4 regions of the Cupriavidus sp. 21MJTG02-4 genome follow, and region 3 is predicted to be linked to each of the others. Evidence: predicted binding sites of a transcription regulator. Region 3 holds the regulator's gene; each other region holds the start of a gene.
The links. Region 3 encodes sigma-54, which starts transcription at its own class of promoters, with help from an activator protein. Its sites were predicted from a motif close to TGGCANGNAANCTGCTTT; they were not measured.
Positions count from the first base shown of each region.

Region 1 (3,207 bases), on a different contig from region 3:
ATAGTCGAACAGGTTGCCCAGGCGCGCCGGCGAGCCGAACACGGCTGGCGTGGCCTGCATGACTTCACCCAGGCGGCGCAGCAGCCCGGCGCGCCCCTCCAGGCCGACCAGCGGATTGTGCTGCGCAACCTGGAAGGCCGTGGCGATGGTCGATGCGTCGATGCGCATCAGCCGCTCGGCATCGGCGCGCAGCGGATCGCCTGGCTCGGCCGAAAAGCCGCCGCGCGCGAACAGGTCGAAGCTGGCCACGCCGAGACCTTCCGAGCGGGTCAGGATCAGGTCGCTGGCCGGATCGCGGTAGCGCCAGTCGGGGCCGGCACCGGCATCCAGCAGCACGCTGGGAATGACCAGGTCGATGCCGATCCGGGCGCGGTCCTCGCGGTGCTCGGGGCCGCTCAGCGCGGCGCGCTCGCACAGGATCTGCCAGCGGTCGAGCCGCTCGCCGGAGCCGCCGCTTTCGAAGTGGCGCCAGCGGCTGTGGTACGGCACGCGCAGGTCCGGATAGCGCTGGCGGATGGTGCTGGCGACATAGTCCGCAATCGCATGGACCCGGTCGGGATGCCAGGTGAACAGTTCGGACTGGCCGGCCGCCACGTGCTCGGTGACGGCCGCGCAATGCGTTCGGACCGCCTCGGCACAAAGCAGCGCTGCAGCCGGATGCCCCGCCGGCACCGGACTGTACCAGCCGCTGCCGTGGCCGTCGGTCGATCCGCCCGGCCGGTCCGCTTCGGGATACGTGCTCATTCGTTCAACCCCCTGCCCTTTGCCAGGGCGAGTTCGTTGGCGTCAGGCGGCGTGTAGTGCGTGAAATAGCCGGCCGCCACCTTGGCGTCGATTTCCACGCGCGCATCCGCCGGGATCAGTGCTTCGGGTATGGCCACCTGTTCGACGACTTCGATGCCCTGGGCCACCAGCGCACCGTGCTTCATATTGCTCATCGACGCCCAGCGGTCGATGCGCCGGATACCGAGCCAGTGGAAGACATCCGGCATCAGTTCCTGGAAGCGCATGTCCTGCACGCCGGCCACGCACTCGGTGCGCGCGAAGTAGGTCTCGGCGCGGTCGCCGCCGACCTGGCGCTTGCGGGCGTTGTAGACCAGGAACTTTGTCACCTCGCCCAGCGCGCGTCCTTCCTTCCGGTTATAGACCACCAAGCCTACGCCCCCTTGCTGGGCCATGTCGATGCAAACCTCAATGCCATGCGCGAGGTAGGGGCGGCAGGTGCAGATGTCGGAGCCGAACACGTCCGAGCCGTTGCACTCGTCATGCACGCGGCAAGCCACGTGGGTGTCGGGCTTGCCGAGCTTGGCGATATCGCCGAAGAAATAGAGCGTCATGCCGCCGATCGGCGGCAGGAAGACCTTCAGGTCGGGCCGCGTCACCAGCTCCGGGAACATGCCGCTGGTCTGCTCGAACAGGCTGCGCCGCAGCGCGGTTTCCTTGATATCGAAACGGCGCGCCAGCCCGGGCAGGTACCAGACCGGATCCACTGCCGCCTTGGTGACCTTCACGTCGCCGTTGGCGTGGAGGATGTCGCCATCAGGCCTGAGCCGCCCCGCCGCAATCGCCGCGGCCAGCTCCGGCATGTTGATGTGCGCGCGCGTCACGGCGATGGTCGGGCGGATGTCCACGCCCGCGGCGATACGATCGGCAAAGACACTGGAAACGAGATGGCCCCATGGGTCGAGCGAGACAATTTTGTCCGCATCCGCCCACTGCGGGTGCGGGCCGATTGCCTCGGCCGGCGCGGTATCGGTCAGGTCCGGCCGGTGGTCGCGCTGCAGGCGGCCCGACGCCACGGCCAGCGCCCGGTAGATGGCATAGGCGCCCGAATGCGTGCCGATCACATTGCGCCGCTGGGGGTCCGTCAGGCTCGCAATCACCGGCCCGCGCTCCGCTGCCGTCGGCGCCCCCCAGTGAATCGGCTCGGCCGGTTTGTCGCGGCGCGCGTGCGAAGTCAGGACGATATGGTCGGACATGACAGCCCTCGATTCCATGATGGAATCCTGACCAAACGGTCAGGTTTACGCTTCCATACTAGGCAATCTCCATGCCATCCCCCAATGCCCATTGCCGTCCCTTGCGTGGGCCGTCGCACGCGGGCAACGGGTCGCCGGCCGCACCATGGACGGGCAAGCGGCATCGCTGCGCGCGGCGCGCACGCACCACGAAAAAGCGGCACGTGCCGGGATGGCTACGTGCCGCTGATTTCCGTTGCGGTCCGCGCGGGAAGCGCGGCGATCCGGCCACAGGGTCAGGTCGTCGATTCCTTCGGCGCGCCACGGCGGCCGCCCGGCACGAGCGCACGCAGCGCGGCGAACGGACTGGCACTTTCTACATAGCGGTAAAACAAGGTTCCCGCAACATTGCTCGCCAGCCAGGCGAACAGCATGCCCAGCGCGTTGAGCACCGGGTTGCCCGGCGCCAGGTGGGAAACCACCGCGTTCACAATCAGGCAGACCGGGAAATGCACCAGGAACACCGAATAGGAGATCCGGCCAAAGAAGCCCACCACCGCCGCGCGCGGCCAGCTTTCAAGCCAGCCGCCGCGCCTGGCCACCGCCAGCAGCAAAGCCGTGGCCAGCGCCACCGCGATGCGCAGCCGGAAGTCGACGATCAGTGCCGCGAGCCCGAGCGCTCCCAGCAACAGGAGCGGAATGGCCGATCGTTCGGCATTGGAGGCCCAGTACGCGAGCGTGCCCATGCCATAGGCACCGAAGAAATACACCGCCCAGATATCCCAGCCGGCATCGCGGTTGAACCAGAACAACGAGGCCACCGCCAGCGCCGACACCACTACCACGCCCGCCTGGGCGCCCCGACCCGAGACGCTGCGCGCCAGCCACAGCGCCGTCACCAGCAGCGCGAACAGCTGCAGGTCGATCGCCACGTACCAGACGCCCGCCGAGAGGGCATCGACATCCAGCACGTTATGGAGCAGCAGCACATGGGCAAGGAACTGCATCAGGTGCGGCGGCGCGGGGATCGAGTCATGGACCATCCACGTCCGCGCAATGGCAGCCCCCGCAATGCTGACCAGGATCGCCGCCGCATACGGCGTGACCAGCTTCTGGTAGCGGCGCCAGACCGCGGTCAACGGATGCTGCCGGATCACCAGCCTGCCCTGCGGCGCAAGGCTGCGTGCCGCCAGGAAACCGCTCACCACCAGGAAGACCTGCACCGCAATGCGGGCGTATTGCGACAGCC
Region 1 covers NZ_JBYOJP010000035.1:8,247-11,453, forward strand. Annotated here, with positions in the region: gene AC3FKH_RS33770 (URC4/urg3 family protein) at 1-744, opposite strand, end outside; gene AC3FKH_RS33775 (GTP cyclohydrolase II) at 741-1,979, opposite strand; gene AC3FKH_RS33780 (acyltransferase family protein) at 2,255-3,207, opposite strand, start outside.
Region 1: AC3FKH_RS33775 (GTP cyclohydrolase II) is a predicted target of sigma-54. The motif match lies at 2,039-2,056, and genes of this name have one in related genera.

Region 2 (3,207 bases), on a different contig from region 3:
TAGACATCGGTCAGCAGGTCTTCGGGCCCCGGCAAGGGCGCGGCCTTGGCTTCCTGCACCGCGTGCTCGATCAGCGCGGCGACTTCGCGATCGATCGCCTCGAACTCCTCGCGCGAGATCACGCCGCCCTGCGTCACCGTGCGCGTGAACAGCTTCAGGCAATCGCGGTTGGCGCGGATATCGTCAAGTTCGCCGGCCGCGCGATAGGTCTGCGCATCGCCTTCAAAGTGGCCGTAGAAGCGAACCATCTTGCATTCGAGCAACGCGGGGCCGCCGCCTTCGCGCGCACGGCGGATGACTTCGCCGGCGGCCTCATGCACGGCGAAGAAGTCCGTGCCGTCCACCGTCACGCCGGGAATGCCGAAGCCGGCCGCGCGATCCACGTAGCTGTCCACCGCGGTGCCGTAGTCGCGCGAGGTCGACTCGGCATAGCCGTTGTTCTCGATCACGAAGATCACCGGCAGGTTCCACACGGCGGCCAGGTTCAGGCTTTCGAGGAAGGTGCCCTGGTTCGAGGCGCCGTCGCCGCAGAAGGTAATGCCGACCTCGCCCTTGCCGCGGAACTTGGCGGCCAGCGCGGCGCCGCAGATCAGCGGCGCGCCCGCGCCCAGGATGCCGTTGGCGCCCATCATGCCCTTGGACAGATCGGCGATATGCATGGAGCCGCCCTTGCCGTTGCACGAGCCGCCCTTCTTGCCGTAGATCTCCTTCATCATCGCCACCGGGTCGACGCCCTTGGCAATGCAGTGGCCGTGGCCGCGGTGCGTGCTGGCGATGCGGTCGCCATCATGGAGGTGATGGAGGATGCCGACACCCGCGGCTTCCTCGCCCGCGTAAAGATGCACGAAGCCCGGAATGTCGCCGCGGCCGAAGTCCACGTGCAGGCGTTCCTCGAAATCGCGGATGGTGCGCATCTTGCGATACACCGTTAGCAGGGTCTCCTTGTCGAGCCCGCTGGGGCCGGCTTGCATGGCACTGGCGCTCATGGTTGTCTCCTTGGGTTGGGGTACGGCTTGCTCAATACATGCTGGCTGGTTGCGTGACAGATGCGCTGCGCATCAGCCGCTCGCGCGCGGCATAGCGCATGCACGCGGCCACGTCGATGCTGCGGAACGCGTGTTCGTGCAGGGTGATGCTGACTTCGTCGCAGGGCCCGAAGGACAGTTCGCGCTCGCCGTCGAGCGCGACGATGCCGGACCGCTGGCGCACGCGATGCGGCCGGGCATGTTCGAGGTACTGCCAGCCGGCCACGTCAACAGGGCACAGCAGGCCCGGGGCAATCGGCGCGCGCAGCACGAATTCGCCCTGCCCCGGCGCGGCCAGCTCGATCGCCAGGCCGCCCGGCTCGCGCCGGCCCAGCGGCTCCAGCAGCCCGGCGATGGCGGACAGGCCAATGGCCTGCGGATCGGCGAACGCTACGTACACGGCAGCCAGCGTGTCGGCTTTCCACAGCGCCCGCGCGCCGATGAAGTGTTCATGGGCAATGACCGCGTCGACGAGCGCGATATCGCGCCGGAAGCCGCCGTCGGCATCGCGGATCACGATATCGAGCCGCTTGTTCGATGCCAGCGCGCGCGAGGCCGGCACCTGCCCTGTTGCGTACAGCCCTGCCGCCAACCCCGTGATGGTCGGCTCGCGCATTTCCGGAAAGGCGTTGTTGGTGCCGGTAGACAGGCCGGCGATCGGCACGCCGCCGCATTCGCGCACCACCGCACGGTGCGTGCCGTCGCCGCCGAGCACGATGATGACGGCCACGCCGGCATCGGCCATGTGGCGCGCCGCATTCAGCGTATCGTCGACGCGCGCCGTGACCGGCATGTCGATGTACTCGACCGCCGGCAGCCCGGCGTCCGGCCCCTGGTGGCGGGTCAGATGGCGGGCCAGCATGACGCGCAGGCCTTCGCGATCCGGCATCATCATCACGCGGTCGATGCCGCAGGCCGACAGCGCGGCCAGCAGCCGCAGCACGATGTTGACGCGATCGGCCAGCTGCAGGCTGTTGGCATTGGCAATCACGCGGCGGATATCGCGCGCCGAAACCGGGTTGGCGATGATGCCTACCAGCGGTGCGCCGTCGGACCGTGCTTGCCCCATGGCCTGTCTCCTGTCTGTTGTCGTTGTACTGACAGGCATATTGCAATGGCTATGCCAGCACGCGCGGCGCGCTGTAGCGACCCAGGGGACCGGGAAGATTTCGGGATAACCCGCAGAAAAGGCTGGGCAGGCCGCCGCTCAGGCAGTGCCGGCGGCGTTGATGGCGTGACAGGTGTCACAGCGCAGCTGTACAGCGCTGGACAGCTGTATCGTTGGCAGCGTTCTGGCCGTGATGGCCGTGATGGCCGTGATGGCCGTGATGGCCGTTATGGCTGGGGCGGGCCGCCGTCGCGGCGGTTGGGAGACTGGATGCCGTAGCGCTCCATGCGTCGGTACAGCGTCATGCGGCTCACGCCGATCTGCCGCGCGACAGCGCTCAGGTTCCAGCCTGACGCACGCAGGTACTGCATCAGCAGCATGGCCTCGGGCGGCAGTTCCGGCGCGTCGTCCGGCTGCGCAGGCAGCACCGGCACGGCGGACACTGGCATCGGGGCGCCCAGGCCATCGGGCAGGTCATGGGCATTGATATACCCGCCGGCGCAGACCGCGCGCGCGTACTCCAGCACGTTGCGCAGCTCGCGCAGGTTGCCAGGCCAGCGGTGGTGGCAAAGCAGATCGCGCGCCTGCGGCGACAGCGTGATGCCGCGCTGGCCGCCTTCATCGAGCATCTTCTGCACGAGCCATTCGAAGTCGGTGCGATCGCGCAATGGCGGCAGCGCGAAGCGCGCACCGTTGAGCCGGTAGAACAGGTCCTCGCGGAAGCGTCCCTGCGCGACCAGGTCTTCCAGCCGGTGATGGGTCGCCGATATCACGCGCAGGCGGACCGGCACCGGACGCGCGGCGCCGATCGGCAGCACCTCGCTCTCGGCCAGCACGCGCAGCAGCCGCGACTGCAACTCGCGCGGCATGTCGCCGATCTCGTCGAGGAACAGCGTGCCGCCATCCGCTTCCTGGATCAGCCCGCGCTTGCCGCGCGGCCCGGCGCCTGAGAAGCTGTTGGGCAGGTGGCCAAACAGCTCGCTCTCGATCAGCGTTTCCGGAATGGCGGCGCAGTTCACCGCCACGAAGGGCTGCCCGCGGCGCGCGCTGGCCAGGTGCAGCGCCTTGGCAAGG
Region 2 covers NZ_JBYOJP010000026.1:51,465-54,671, reverse strand. Annotated here, with positions in the region: gene AC3FKH_RS32080 (thiamine pyrophosphate-dependent dehydrogenase E1 component subunit alpha) at 1-986, opposite strand, end outside; gene AC3FKH_RS32075 (ATP-NAD kinase family protein) at 1,018-2,094, opposite strand; gene AC3FKH_RS32070 (sigma-54-dependent Fis family transcriptional regulator) at 2,361-3,207, opposite strand, start outside.
Region 2: AC3FKH_RS32075 (ATP-NAD kinase family protein) is a predicted target of sigma-54. The motif match lies at 2,134-2,151, and genes of this name have one in related genera.

Region 3 (3,207 bases):
AGCACATCAGCGGCCTGGCCATCCACGAGCGCGCGCGCATGGGCCTGTCCTACCTGCCGCAGGAAGCGTCGGTGTTCCGCAAGCTCAATGTGGAAGAGAACATCCGCGCGGTGCTGGAGCTGCAGTTGGTCAACGGCAAGCCGCTGCCGAAAGCCGAGATCGACAGCCGCCTGGATACGCTGCTGGACGACCTGCAGATTGCCCACCTGCGCAACAACCCTGCGCTGTCGCTGTCGGGTGGCGAGCGCCGCCGCGTGGAAATCGCACGCGCGCTGGCGTCCTCGCCACGCTTCATCCTGCTCGATGAACCGTTCGCCGGCGTGGACCCGATCGCGGTCGGCGAGATCCAGCGCATCGTCAGCTTCCTCAAGGCGCGCAATATCGGCGTGCTGATCACCGACCACAACGTGCGCGAGACGCTTGGCATCTGCGACCACGCGTACATCATCAGCGAAGGCACCGTACTCGCATCGGGCCAGCCCGACGAAATCATCGCCAACGAGTCGGTGCGCCGCGTCTACCTGGGCGAGAACTTCCGCATGTGAAGCCTGGGGCGGCAGGTGCGCTTGGCAGAGACGATCAGGCAGCATCAGCGATAGCAATTTTCGTTCCAACATCGGTTGGATGCGCATAGAATAGGTCGCATGAAACCGTCGCTACAGCTCCGTCTCTCCCAGCATCTGGCACTCACGCCGCAACTGCAGCAGTCGATCCGGCTGCTGCAACTTTCTACGCTTGAGCTGCAGCAGGAAGTCGAGCAGGCCTTGACGGAAAACCCGCTGCTGGAGCGCGAGAACGACTGGATCGACAGCCCGCTGCGCGTGGCGGCCGATGGCTCGGTCAACCTGCAGAGCGCACCCGCGCCCGCACCGGCCGAACCGCAGGGCAACAGCGACGCGAACGCCAGCAGCCCGGGCAGCGAGGATGAGAGCTATAGCGACAGCGGTAGCGAAGATTACGGCAGCGACTGGAGCCTGGACGATTTCGCGCGGCGCCCGCAGGGTGAGGACGACGAGAAGACCCCCATGCAGCTGCGCGACGCCGAGCCCACCCTGCGCGAACACTTGATGGAGCAGCTCGCGCCGCTGAAGATCTCGACGCGCGACAAGGGCCTGGCGATCTTCCTGATCGAATCGCTCGACGACGATGGCTACCTGAGCGCGTCGCTCGACGAGATCTGCACCGAGTTGCCCGAGGAACTCGAATTCGAGGTCGACGAATTGCAGGCGATCCTCACGCTGCTGCAAAGCTTCGACCCGCCCGGCGTGGGCGCGCGCAATGCCGCCGAATGCCTGAGCCTTCAGCTGCGCCGGCTGCAGCATCCGCAGCGCGAGCTGGCGCTCTCGATCGTCAACCATCACCTCGAACTGCTTGCCGTGCGCGACTACACGCGCCTGAAAAAAGCATTGCAGGTTGATGAAGCGGCGCTCAAGGCCGCGCATGAACTGATCCGCTCGCTCGCGCCCTACCCGGGCCACGCCTACAGCCGCCCTGAAGCGGACTTCGTGGTGCCCGACGTATTCGTGCGCAAGGGCGGCGGCGGCTGGATCGCGCAGCTCAATCCGGATGTGATGCCGCGCCTGCGCATCAACGACATGTACGCGCAGATCCTGCGCGGTGCCAAGGGAGAATCCGGTGCCGCGGGGCTGCAGCAAAAGCTGCAGGAAGCGCGCTGGCTGATCAAGAATATCCAGCAAAGGTTCGACACGATCCTGCGAGTTTCGCAGGCGATTGTCGAGCGTCAGAAGAACTTCTTCACGCACGGGGAAATCGCGATGCGCCCCTTGGTTTTGCGGGAGATTGCCGATACACTGGGATTACACGAGTCAACCATATCCCGGGTGACGACCAATAAATACATGGCAACGCCGATGGGTACTTTCGAACTGAAGTACTTTTTTGGCAGCCACGTTTCCACCGAAACCGGTGGGGCGGCTTCCTCAACGGCGATCCGCGCCTTGATCAAGCAACTTATAGGAGCCGAAGACCCGAGGAGTCCTCTTTCCGACAGCCGAATTGCCGAATTGCTGGGTGAACAAGGCTTCGTTGTCGCGCGCCGTACCGTCGCCAAGTATCGCGAAGCCCTGAAGATCCCTGCTGTCAATCTCCGCAAGACTTTGTAGCCGAGTTGCACCGCCTGCCTGGTGCAGCTCTTTCAGAAGGAGAAGCGCTATGAACTTCAAGATCAGTGGACACCACCTGGACATCACGCCCCCGCTGCGTGAGTACGTGGAAACGAAGCTGGAGCGTATCGTCAGGCATTTCGATCAAGTCATTGGCGTCAGCGTGCTACTCTCAGTCGACAATCACAAGGAAAAGGACAGGCGTCAGTACGCGGAAATCAATTTGCACCTTCGGGGCAAGGACATTTTTGTGGAAGCCCATCACGAAGACCTGTATGCGGCCATCGACGCACTTGTCGACAAGCTGGACCGCCAGGTGCTTCGGTATAAGGATCGCGTGCAAGGCCACGACCGCGAAGCGGTCAAGTACCAGATGGCCGAGTCCCAACTACAGCAGCAATGATCAAGCCTGCCAGTCGCAAGACTGGCACTGAAACAGGACTGATAACAGCAAGCCGCGCCATGTAGCGCGGCTTTTTTGCATCTGCAGCCCCGGCCGGGCGCGCGTCCTGGACACAAGTGTTCGCAACTGGCGCAGCACGGTGTATGCTCTCCAAGACATAGCGCGTGGCGACTCCGGCGCGACCACCGTACCCAGGTGTGGCGGCACCAGCACGGACCAGGCCATACAGGGGCCTGGCGCTGCATTGCACAAGAACAGGGGAGACGCTGCTCTATAATGGCCGAACGCCTGGGAAGCCATGGCGTGGCCGCAATCCGGCCCCACTTCGTTTCCGGGCTGAGCAGTCCGATCTGCCTGCTAACTGAAATCCTCGCATCGCCCATGAATCGTTTGGCCAAACTGCTGCCACCCGGCAACATCAACCTCGACCTCAGCGTCACCAGCAAGAAGCGTGTATTCGAGCAAGCCGGGCTCCTATTCGAGAACAACCATGGCGTGGCACGGGCGACCGTGACCGACAACCTGTTCGCGCGCGAGTCGCTGGGTTCGACCGGTCTGGGCGCGGGCGTGGCCATTCCGCACGGGCGCATCAAGGGGCTGAAGCAACCGCTGGCTGCCTTCATGCGGCTGGCCGAGCCGATCCCGTTCGAATCGCCGGATGGCAAGCCGGTCTCGCTGCTG
Region 3 covers NZ_JBYOJP010000001.1:213,141-216,347, forward strand. Annotated here, with positions in the region: gene lptB (LPS export ABC transporter ATP-binding protein) at 1-545, shown strand, start outside; gene AC3FKH_RS01010 (RNA polymerase factor sigma-54) at 645-2,123, shown strand; gene hpf (ribosome hibernation-promoting factor, HPF/YfiA family) at 2,173-2,526, shown strand; gene AC3FKH_RS01020 (PTS sugar transporter subunit IIA) at 2,908-3,207, shown strand, end outside.

Region 4 (3,207 bases), on a different contig from region 3:
GCGCCGCATCTTCGTATCGGTCCACGGCCGGGATCTTCAATGCGACAAACTGGCCGCTATCATCGTCCACTGCCAGATGCACATGGCTGCGGGCACTCGCATGAAGCTGCCGGACGATCGTGTAGCCCTCGAACTTCATGCGCGGCGTAAGAGGCGGCGGCAGGGCGAGCCGTTCGGCTTGCATGCGCGCGCCCGGCGCATCGAGTTCTGGCAAGGCATCGACGCGCGCGATTTGCACGGTCACGTTGTCCTGGCTTCCTCGTTCGATCGCAACCTCGGTTAGGGCTAGCGCGGCGCACTGCAGATCGCCGGCACTGGCGGCCAGCGCCCGGTGGACATCCGAGGCGTCCAGATGCTCGTAGGCGCCATCGGTGGCAAGCAGATAGATCTCTCCGGCTTCAACGTCCCAGGCGCGATAGTCAATCTCGACGAACGGACCCGCTCCCAAGGCACGACCCAGGTAAGCTTCCGAAGCTGAAACGCATATCCGATGATCGTTGGTCAGTTGCTCCAGCGTATGGCGGTGCAACCGATAGACGCGAGTATCGCCAACGTGCACCAGGTGAGCCTCCCGAGCCTTGAAAATCAGAGCACTGAAGGTACATACGTAACCCCGGTCGCTGTCGAAGCGGGCATCGCTGCGCCGGGTCTGCGCGTGCAGCCACGAGTTGATGGCCGCCAGCACGCGCTGTGCTGATCGCCGCACTGTCCAGGCTTCGGACGTGCAATAGTAATCCTCAAGAAAGGTTCGCACGGCCGCGGCGCTAGCCACCTGGCTCACCGCGCTTGTACTGATGCCGTCCGCCAGTGCCAGCGCGATTCCCTTCGTGACGCGCTGGTGGCCGGCCGGTTGTGTCACGCCATGAAAGTCCTGGTTGACTGGTTTCCGGCCCGCCTCAGAGTGCTGGCCAACGCTGATGCAGAGTCGCCCGTGCATTCGCTTCGACCAATGTCATCGATCAGCCGAGAACGCGTTTAGCCGCCGTCTTGTAGTGCGTGCTGTACAGCGTAGCCCCGACGAACGTCAAGCCGCCTACAACGTTGCCCAGGACAGTCGGAATCTCGTTCCAGATCAGATAGTCCATGATGGTGAAGTTGCCACCCAACATGAGTCCAGACGGGAACAGAAACATGTTAACGATGGAGTGTTCGAATCCCATGTAGAAGAACACGAGGATGGGCATCCACATGCCGATCACCTTTCCCGATACCGAGGTCGACATCATTGCAGCCACCACGCCCGTGGAGACCATCCAGTTGCACATCACAGCCCGGATAAAGAGAGTCAGCATGCCAGCGGCACCGTGTGCGGCATATCCAACGGTGCGGCCTTCGCCGATGTGCCCGATCTTCTGCCCGATTGCATTGGGTGCCTCGGAAAATCCGAAGGTGAAGATGATGGCCATGAATACAGCCACGGTGAAAGCGCCGGCGAAGTTACCGCAGAACACAAGGCCCCAGTTCCTCATTACGCCCTGCCAGGTAGCACCCGGGCGCCGATCCAGGACAGCCAGCGGCGCCAGCGTGAATACGCCGGTCAACAGATCGAAGCCGAGCAGGTACAGCATACAAAAGCCCACGGGGAAGAGCAGGGCGCCAACCAGGGCATTGCCGGTATTGACAGTAACCGTGACTGCAAATGCGGCAGAGAGCGCTAGGATGGCGCCAGCCATGTAGGCCCGGATCAGCGTGTCGCGCGATGACATCAACAGTTTGGATTCTCCGGCGTCGACCATCTTGGTCACGAACTCGGTGGGAGCGAGATAGGCCATTGGGTGTTCCTCTCCGTTTCTTCGTTGGCGCACAAAAGACAAACGGCGTCTTTCCCACGCCATACACAGTCAGCGGGGAAAGGACGCCGTTGTCCTCGATTTCTACAGGGGTTCGAAAGGGTACGAACTTTTGTACCGCTTGCCAGCGCGGCGCTAGTGCAGCGACGCTGGCAGCAGGCTGTCATCAGCCTGATGCCAGATCCTGTCGCATGTTCCATGCCAGCGATGAGGAGCAGTTTCGGACGATCACCTCGTCGTTCGTGGTGCAGATTCGGCGCGCTTTTGGTGCGCGCCGTGGATCCAATTCAATCGTGGTGCAGGCAACCGCCGTCCACTGGCAGGTGACTGAGGGAACCCAGCAGCCATGGTCATTGGACCACGTAGCGTCCCGGGCGATGGTTGGTTGTCAACACAAAGTTGAGGACAACGGCACCGAGAATGGAGAGAGCGACGCGCGGCCATGGAACGGTCAGAAGTGCCGCTGCGACGATCGCAGCGTCCACCGCCATCTGGATATGGCCCGCACGCCAGTTGCGCCGTTCCTGAAGTACGAGCGCAAGGATGCCGACACCGCCGAGACTTGCCTTGTGCCGAAACAGAATCAGGAATCCGTTGCCCAATAGTGCTCCTCCCAGTATTGCGGCAAGCGTGGGATCGAGCGTGGCGAAGCTGAGACAGCGCGGCAGCAAGTCGGCTTCGACGGAGAACAACAGCACGGCCACGAACGTCCGGATAGTGAACGTCCCGCCCATGTATTTCCACGCAAGCCAGTAGAAGGGCAGGTTGAAGACGAAGAACGCTAGGCTAAACGGCATGCCGCCGAGGTAATGGGCAAGGAATGCCAAACCAGCCGTACCGCCCGACAGCAAGCCTGCCTGCTTGAACATGGAGACCGCCAGTGCGACAAGCAGTGTGCCTATCAGCAGTGCCTGCAAGTTCTCTATGGGGGTGTGTTGGACAACTGCGGGCTTCATGGCAGAGGGGGTGAAGACGGCTTCGAGACCTGCCCATCAAGATAAGTGGGGCGCACGGACTATGGGACCGGCAAAGTGTAACGACGCTGGACGCGCCCTTGCATGATCCTGGTCAATTGTCAGCCGCCAAGCGACAGGTTCGTTCAGCACGGAGACCGCGCCAAATCGGGGGACTAAGCGGCAAGACAATGGCCAGAACTGAGGCGGAGCCGACCGAACTGCAGAAACGGCGAAACAAGTCCGGCGGGCGGGGGCTATCGGGACGCTTTTGGCTACCGCAGATTGCGCGCTTCGACTTGCTGTTTGTCGCCAGACCGACGGATTGGCCCGCAGCTTACACCGAGTATCGATCACAACGTCGTGACGCAACAACGAGTTCGCTCATTCTCGGTATCAGCCAAATAGACTGGCGGGATTCGCCGCAATCACAATGAAGAGACTGAGACCGCTGCTACATTTGC
Region 4 covers NZ_JBYOJP010000017.1:99,199-102,405, forward strand. Annotated here, with positions in the region: gene AC3FKH_RS27480 (bifunctional protein-serine/threonine kinase/phosphatase) at 1-937, opposite strand, end outside; gene AC3FKH_RS27485 (formate/nitrite transporter family protein) at 960-1,772, opposite strand; gene AC3FKH_RS27490 (YitT family protein) at 2,141-2,707, opposite strand.
Region 4: AC3FKH_RS27485 (formate/nitrite transporter family protein) is a predicted target of sigma-54. The motif match lies at 1,977-1,994, and genes of this name have one in related genera.